2 regions of the Streptomyces sp. NBC_00376 genome follow, and region 2 is predicted to be linked to the other one. Evidence: riboswitches for the same ligand, from Rfam matches in the RefSeq annotation. Region 2 holds a riboswitch; the other holds the start of a gene.
The links. A riboswitch is a leader RNA that binds a small molecule or an ion and turns the genes downstream of it on or off. The one in region 2 is predicted to bind cyclic di-AMP.
Positions count from the first base shown of each region.

Region 1: another riboswitch for cyclic di-AMP. It lies ahead of OG842_RS18755 (M23 family metallopeptidase); the one in region 2 lies ahead of OG842_RS15580 (C40 family peptidase).

Region 1 covers NZ_CP107960.1:4,155,767-4,159,169, reverse strand. Annotated here, with positions in the region: gene OG842_RS18760 (PP2C family protein-serine/threonine phosphatase) at 1-958, shown strand, start outside; cyclic di-AMP (ydaO/yuaA leader) riboswitch at 1,202-1,354, shown strand; gene OG842_RS18755 (M23 family metallopeptidase) at 1,366-2,460, shown strand; gene OG842_RS18750 (aldo/keto reductase) at 2,589-3,403, shown strand, end outside.
Region 2 covers NZ_CP107960.1:3,505,104-3,508,506, forward strand. Annotated here, with positions in the region: gene pcrA (DNA helicase PcrA) at 1-1,638, opposite strand, end outside; cyclic di-AMP (ydaO/yuaA leader) riboswitch at 1,898-2,063, shown strand; gene OG842_RS15580 (C40 family peptidase) at 2,062-3,207, shown strand; gene OG842_RS15585 (hypothetical protein) at 3,258-3,403, opposite strand, start outside.

The DNA of each region.
Region 1 (3,403 bases), 650 kb from region 2:
CGCGCTGCGGCTGTACACCAGCTCGTTGCCGGAGGCCGTGCCGTTGATCGAGCTGCTCACCCTGGCCACCGTCTCGGTCCTCGCGGTGGTGATCAACGGGGTCGTGCGGCGCGGCAACGAGCAGCTGGCCTCCGCTCGGTACATCGCGGAGACGGCCATGCGCGCGGTACTGCCGCAGCCGTCCGACCGGATCGGCGGACTGCATGTCGCGGCGCGGTACGAGGCGGCGCAGGCGGACGAGTTCGTCGGCGGTGACCTGTTCGCCGTGGCGGACACCCCGCAGGGGGTGCGGCTGGTGGTCGGTGACGTACGGGGGAAGGGGCTCGACGCCGTCGAGACGGTGGCGGTGGTCATCGGGGCGTTCCGCGAGGCGGCCGAGCAGGAATCCTCGCTGGAGGCGGTGGCGGGGCGGCTGGAGCGGGCGCTGGCGCGGGAGGAGGCGCGGCGGGGCGGGCTCGATGTGCTGGAGGGCTTCATCACCGCCGTGCTGGCCGAGATCCCGTACGGGTTGCCCCTGGTGCGGATCGTCAACCGCGGGCACCCCGAGCCGATCCTGCTGCATCCGGACGGGGCGCTGGAGGTGCTGAAGCCCTCCGTGCCCGCGCTGCCGATCGGGATGGGGCTGGGGACGTGGCCGGAGTGCACGGACGAGTGGGATCTGCCGGCCGGGACGACCCTGCTCCTCTACACGGACGGCCTCTCCGAGGCGCGGGATGCCGAGGGGGTCTTCTACGATCCGGCGGCCCGGCTGCGCGGGCGGATCTTCCCGGGGCCCGAGGAGCTGCTGTCCGCCCTGACCGATGACGTGCGCCTGCACACGGGCGGCGAGACGACCGACGACATGGCGTTGCTCGCGGTCGCACGCCCGGCCGAGGGGCAGCCGGACCGGCGAAGGACCGTGCGGATCGTCGGTGCTGAGGAGACGCGAAAAGACGTAAGGGATGGGCGGGGACGGTGACGTGGAGGGGCGATGCCACCGTGTGTGATCGAAAGGCACCACTCCGCATAACGTTTGACGCAACGTCAGAAACGGGGTAGTGACTGAGGGTCGGTCAACTCGCCCGATTTCACCCACTTGTGTCCCGTAAAGTCCAGGCCAAAGAAGTGAACGATCAGTGGGAACAGCTTGGAATACGGCCCCGGTGTCTATTAACGTTCGATAACGCAGCGCGGTCGTCCCAGCCGTCATCAGTGGCGGCGCCGTGCGCGAGCGCCGAATTCCGCAAGGGAACCGGGGAACCACCTACATGGGGTGAATCGGACACCTGTGTCTCGTGAGAGACAGAGGGGCCCGTAGGAGACCTTCCTGCTCCGAACCCGTCAGCTAACCCGGTAGGCGAGAAGGAAGGAAAGGAGTGCGCCCCCGTGGCGTCCAACAAGCCTGCCCCCGAGGCCCCGTCCCGGTTCGATCACGACTATGGCACCGGGCCCGAAGGCGACTTCACCGGCAATTTCACGGGTGAGTTCACCAGTGAGCCCGACCGCGGCTGGGACGAGTGGAACCCCACCGAGGAGTCCGTCCGCCCCGTGCGCGGCAGGCACCGCGTCGCCAAGCAGCGCAACGGTCTCGCCCGCAGCTCCACGGTGCTGGGTGTCGGTGTCATAGCGGCGGTCGGCGCGGGCGGCATGGCCTCCGCGCAGAGCAAGCCGCCGGTCTCCATCTCCATGCCCGACGCCATCACGGACAACCTCCCCGACGCCAAGTCCCTTCCCGGCGTGGGCGCCCTGTTCTCCGACGATTCCGAGGCGGACAGGACCGAGGCCGCGGCCGCCACCGCCCCGCTCACCACCGCCGGCATCACCACCGCCGAGGCCGAGCAGGGCGCGACGGACGCGGGCGAGGCGCTCCGCGCCCGCATCCTCCAGCAGGCCGAGCAGCAGCAGGACGCCGCCGACGCCGAGGCCAAGGCGGCCGAGGAGAAGAAGGCCGCGGAGAAGGCGGCCGCCGAGGCCCAGAAGCAGCAGGACGAGGCCAAGGCCAAGGCCGCCGCCGAGAAGAAGAAGGCGGAGGAGGAGGCCAAGAAGAAGGCGGAGGCGCTGCGGCTGGCCAAGCTCGCCGCCAGCTACGCCATCCCGACCTTCTCGTACACGATCACCTCGACCTACGGCCAGGCCGGTTCGATGTGGTCCTCCGGCTACCACACCGGCCTCGACTTCGCCGCTCCGACCGGCACCCCGATCAAGGCCGTCCACGGCGGCACGATCAAGTCGGCGGGCCTGGCCGGCTCGTACGGCTACCGCACCGTGCTGGAGCTGGAGGACGGTACGGAGATCTGGTACTGCCACCAGTCCTCGATCGGCGTCGGCGTCGGCCAGAAGGTCAGCACAGGTGACACCATCGGCCGGGTCGGCGCGACCGGCAACGTGACGGGACCCCACCTCCACCTGGAGGTCCACACCGCCGACGGTACGGGCATCGACCCGATGGCCTGGCTCCGCGGCAAGGGCCTCAACCCCTGAGAACCCCGGCAGTCCTGACGCTCACCCCCCGACGTCAGGGCTGCCGGTCTGTTGTGGGCGGTCGGTTGCGGGCGGCCTGTCATGAGCGATTCGGAATAGCGAGCCATCCGGAATCCGTTGATTCACTTATGACTTCTCTTCGTAAGCTGGGCCCTTCCGACCTCCAGGTCTTCCCGCTCGCTCTCGGCGGCAACGTCTTCGGCTGGACCGCCGACGAGGCGCAGTCGTTCGCGGTGCTGGACGCGTACGCCGCGGCCGGCGGCAACTTCGTCGACACCGCCGACGGGTACTCCGCCTGGGTCCCGGGCAACGAGGGCGGCGAGTCCGAGACCGTCATCGGTAAGTGGCTTGCCGCGCGCGGCAACCGCTCCGACATCGTCGTCGCCACGAAGGTCAGTACCCACCCCCGGTACCAGGGGCTCGCGCCCGCCAACATCAAGGCCGCGGCCGAGGAATCCCTGCGCCGGCTCGGCACCGAGTACATCGACCTCTATTACACGCACTTCGACGACGAGACCGTGCCGGTCGAGGACATCATCACCGCCCTGGACCAGCTGGTGAAGGAGGGCAAGGTCCGGGAGATCGCCGCCTCCAACATCGGCCCCGCGCGGCTCCGGGCGTCCCTGGACTTCTCGGAGCGCGAGGGGCTGGCCCGTTACGTCGCCCTTCAGCCGCACTACAACCTGGTCTCCCGCGACACGTACGAGGGCGAGCTCCAGGACACGGTGGCCCGGGCCGGGCTCGGCGCTGTGCCGTACTTCGCGCTGGCCTCCGGTTTCCTCACGGGTAAGTACCGTCCGGGCACGTCGGTGGAGAGCGCGCGGGCGGAGGGCGCCCGCCGGCACCTGGAGTCGGAGCGCGGGCAGAAGGTCCTGGCCGCGCTGGACAAGGTCGCCCAGGAGCGCGGCGCGGAGATCGCGACCGTCGCTCTGGCCTGGCTCGC
Region 2 (3,403 bases):
GGGGCCCGCGCCCGACTCGACGATCGTGCGCAACTCCTCCATCAGCGTGTTGAACCGCTTGACGGCGTTGGCCGACCGGGCCGCCATGCCGTACGCCTCGTCGACCCGGCGCAGCGCCTGCGGGAAGGTGATCTTCTCGCGCATCGACAGCGCGTCGATCATGGCCTCGGCGCGCTCGCCGATGCCGCGCTTGGGCACGTTGAGGATGCGGCGCAGCGGGACGGTGTCCTCCGGATTGGCGAGGACGCGCAGGTAGGCCAGGATGTCCCGGACCTCCTTGCGCTCGTAGAAGCGCACGCCGCCGACGACCTTGTAGGGCAGGCCGACGCGGATGAAGATCTCTTCGAAGACGCGGGACTGCGCGTTCGTACGGTAGAAGATCGCGACGTCACCGGCCTTGGCGTCGCCGGCGTCGGTGAGCCGGTCGATCTCGTCGGCGACGAACTGCGCCTCGTCGTGCTCGGTGTCGGCGACGTAGCCGGTGATCCGGGCGCCCGTGCCGGCGTTGGTCCAGAGGTTCTTGGGGCGGCGGCTCTCGTTGCGCTCGATGACCGCGTTGGCGGCGGACAGGATCGTCTGCGTGGAGCGGTAGTTCTGCTCCAGGAGGATCGTCGTCGCGTTCGGGTAGTCCTCCTCGAACTGGAGGATGTTGCGGATGGTCGCGCCGCGGAAGGCGTAGATCGACTGGTCCGCGTCACCCACGACGCACAGCTCGGCCGGGGCGTCGCCCTCGCCCGCCGGGCCGACCAGCTCGCGTACGAGGGTGTACTGGGCGTGGTTGGTGTCCTGGTACTCGTCGACCAGGACGTGCCGGAAGCGGCGGCGGTAGTGCTCGGCGACGTCCGGGAACGCCTGGAGCAGGTGGACCGTCGTCATGATGATGTCGTCGAAGTCGAGCGCGTTGGCCTCGCGCAGCCGGGACTGGTACATCGCGTAGGCCTGGGCGAGGGTCTTCTCGAAGCCGTCCGCGGCCTGGCCGGCGAAGGTCTCCTCGTCGATCAGCTCGTTCTTCAGGTTGGAGACCTTGGCGGTGAACGACTTCGGCGGGAAGCGCTTCGGGTCCAGGTCGAGATCGCGGCAGACCAGGGCCATCAGCCGCTTGGAGTCGGCGGCGTCGTAGATCGAGAACGACGACGTGAAGCCGAGCCGCTTCGACTCGCGGCGCAGGATGCGTACGCACGCGCTGTGGAAGGTCATGACCCACATCGCGTTGGCGCGCGGTCCGACGAGCTGCTCGACGCGCTCCTTCATCTCGCCGGCGGCCTTGTTGGTGAAGGTGATCGCCAGGATCTGGCCGGGGTGCACCCCGCGCTCCGCGAGGAGGTGGGCGATCCGGTGGGTCAGCACCCGGGTCTTGCCCGAGCCGGCCCCGGCGACGATGAGCAGCGGGGAGCCCGCGTGGACGACGGCGGCGCGCTGCTCGGTGTTCAGCCCGTCGAGGAGCGCCGCCGAGTCGATGACGGGGCGGTGCGCGCCGTCGCGGTAGTAGGCGTCCCTGGGCGGCGGGGGCCCGTCGAACACGCCCGCGAAGAGGTCCTCCGGCACCGCTTCGGGTGCGGAGTCCTCGGGGGGCGGCGGGGGCTCTTCCTCCGAGTGCTGGAGGCCGGCCAGGAAGCTGTCGTCAAAGAGGCTGCTCATCGCTTGTCGAGTCTAGGCCGCCGCACCGACACCCGGAGGCCGCATGACCAACCGCACACGGCACGGCGGACACACGTCGGACACGCAGCGGGACCGATCACCCACTCCACGTGAGGAATCCCGGACCTCCGCCACCCGTCGCGGCAAGGTCACGAAAATGTATCGGGCATATCGAACATCAACCTTCCCAGCAGCACCACGGGTTGGCTAGCGTGCTCGACCGGGCGGCCCGTACCCCCTTGAGGCGAACCACGCCGAGCGGGCGCCTCCGCCGAATCCGGGCTGCCCCCACGGGAGTTCGGAACCGGGGACCCATACGCAGTACCGGGGTGAATCGGTCCTTATCCCCCACTCGGACCGTAGGGCAGCCTTCCGTTCCGCCCGAACCCGACAGCTAACCCGGTAGGCGGTCCACGGAAGGAGATGCCGGCCTTGGCATCCCATCGCAAGCCGCGCACCCGGGTGCGCACCTCCGCACCGGCCATCGGTCTCACCACGGCGGCCCTGGCGTCCGTGACCCTGCTCTCCACGCAGAGCGCGGTGGCCGCGCCCGATCCGAAGCCCAGTGTCGAGGACGTCCAGAAGAAGGTCGACGACCTCTACCGGCAGGCGGGCACCGCGACCCAGCAGTACAACCAGGCGAAGGAAGCCTCCGCCGCCCAGCGCGCCAAGGTCGACGCCCTGCTGGACGACGTCGCGAAGCGCGCCGACAAGCTCAACGACGCCCGCAGGACGCTCGGCACCTACGCGGCCGCGCAGTACCGCAACGGTTCCATAGCGCCGAGCGCCACGTTCTTCCTGGCCGACGACCCGCAGTCGTACTTCGACCAGAGCCAGCTGATGGACCGGATGACCAGCCGGCAGCAGAAGGCGATCACGGACTTCCGTGCGCAGCAGGCCAAGGCGGCCAAGAAGCGCGCCGAGGCGGTGCGGAGCCTGGAGACGCTGACGACGACGCAGGCCACGCTGCGCACCAGCAAGCAGGACGTCCGGACGAAGCTGGGCGAGGCGCGCACGCTGCTGTCGAAGCTCACCGCCGAGGAGAAGGCGCGGCTCGCGGAGATCGAGCGCAAGAAGGAGGCGGAGGCCGAGCGCAAGGCCCAGGAGCTGGCGAAGCAGCAGGCCGAGGCGGACCGCAAGGCCGAGGAGGCCGCGAAGGAGTCGGGGAGCGGCAGCGGTACCGGGACGGGCACCGGAACCGGCTCGGACAGCGGCGCCACCACCAAGGCGGAGCAGGTGCTCGCCTTCGCCAGGGCCCAGATCGGCAAGCCGTACGTCTGGGGCGCGACGGGCCCGGCGTCGTACGACTGCTCCGGGCTCACCCAGGCCGCGTGGAAGGCGGCGGGGGTCGACATCCCGCGCACCACGTGGGACCAGGTCGAGATCGGCACCCGGGTCGCCACGGCGGACCTGCGGCCGGGGGACCTCGTCTTCTTCTACGACGACATCAGCCACGTCGGCATCTACAAGGGCGACGGGATGATGATCCACGCGCCGAAGCCCGGGGCGAACGTGCGCGAGGAGTCGATCTACTACATGCCGATCTACGGCAGCGTGCGGCCCGCGTAGCGAATCGCACCGCGCCGCCCCGGTGCCGGGGCGGCGCCGCGCGGGCGGGATCAGACCCAGAGGGTGGCGATGAAGATGTTGAGGAGCGTCAGCCCGCCCACCGCCGCGAAGGCGCCCTTGTCGACCTTCTCCTCGTCCCGCTTGATGTAGACGAGCGCGAGGACGACGATCAGGACCAGCATCTTGACGCCGATCT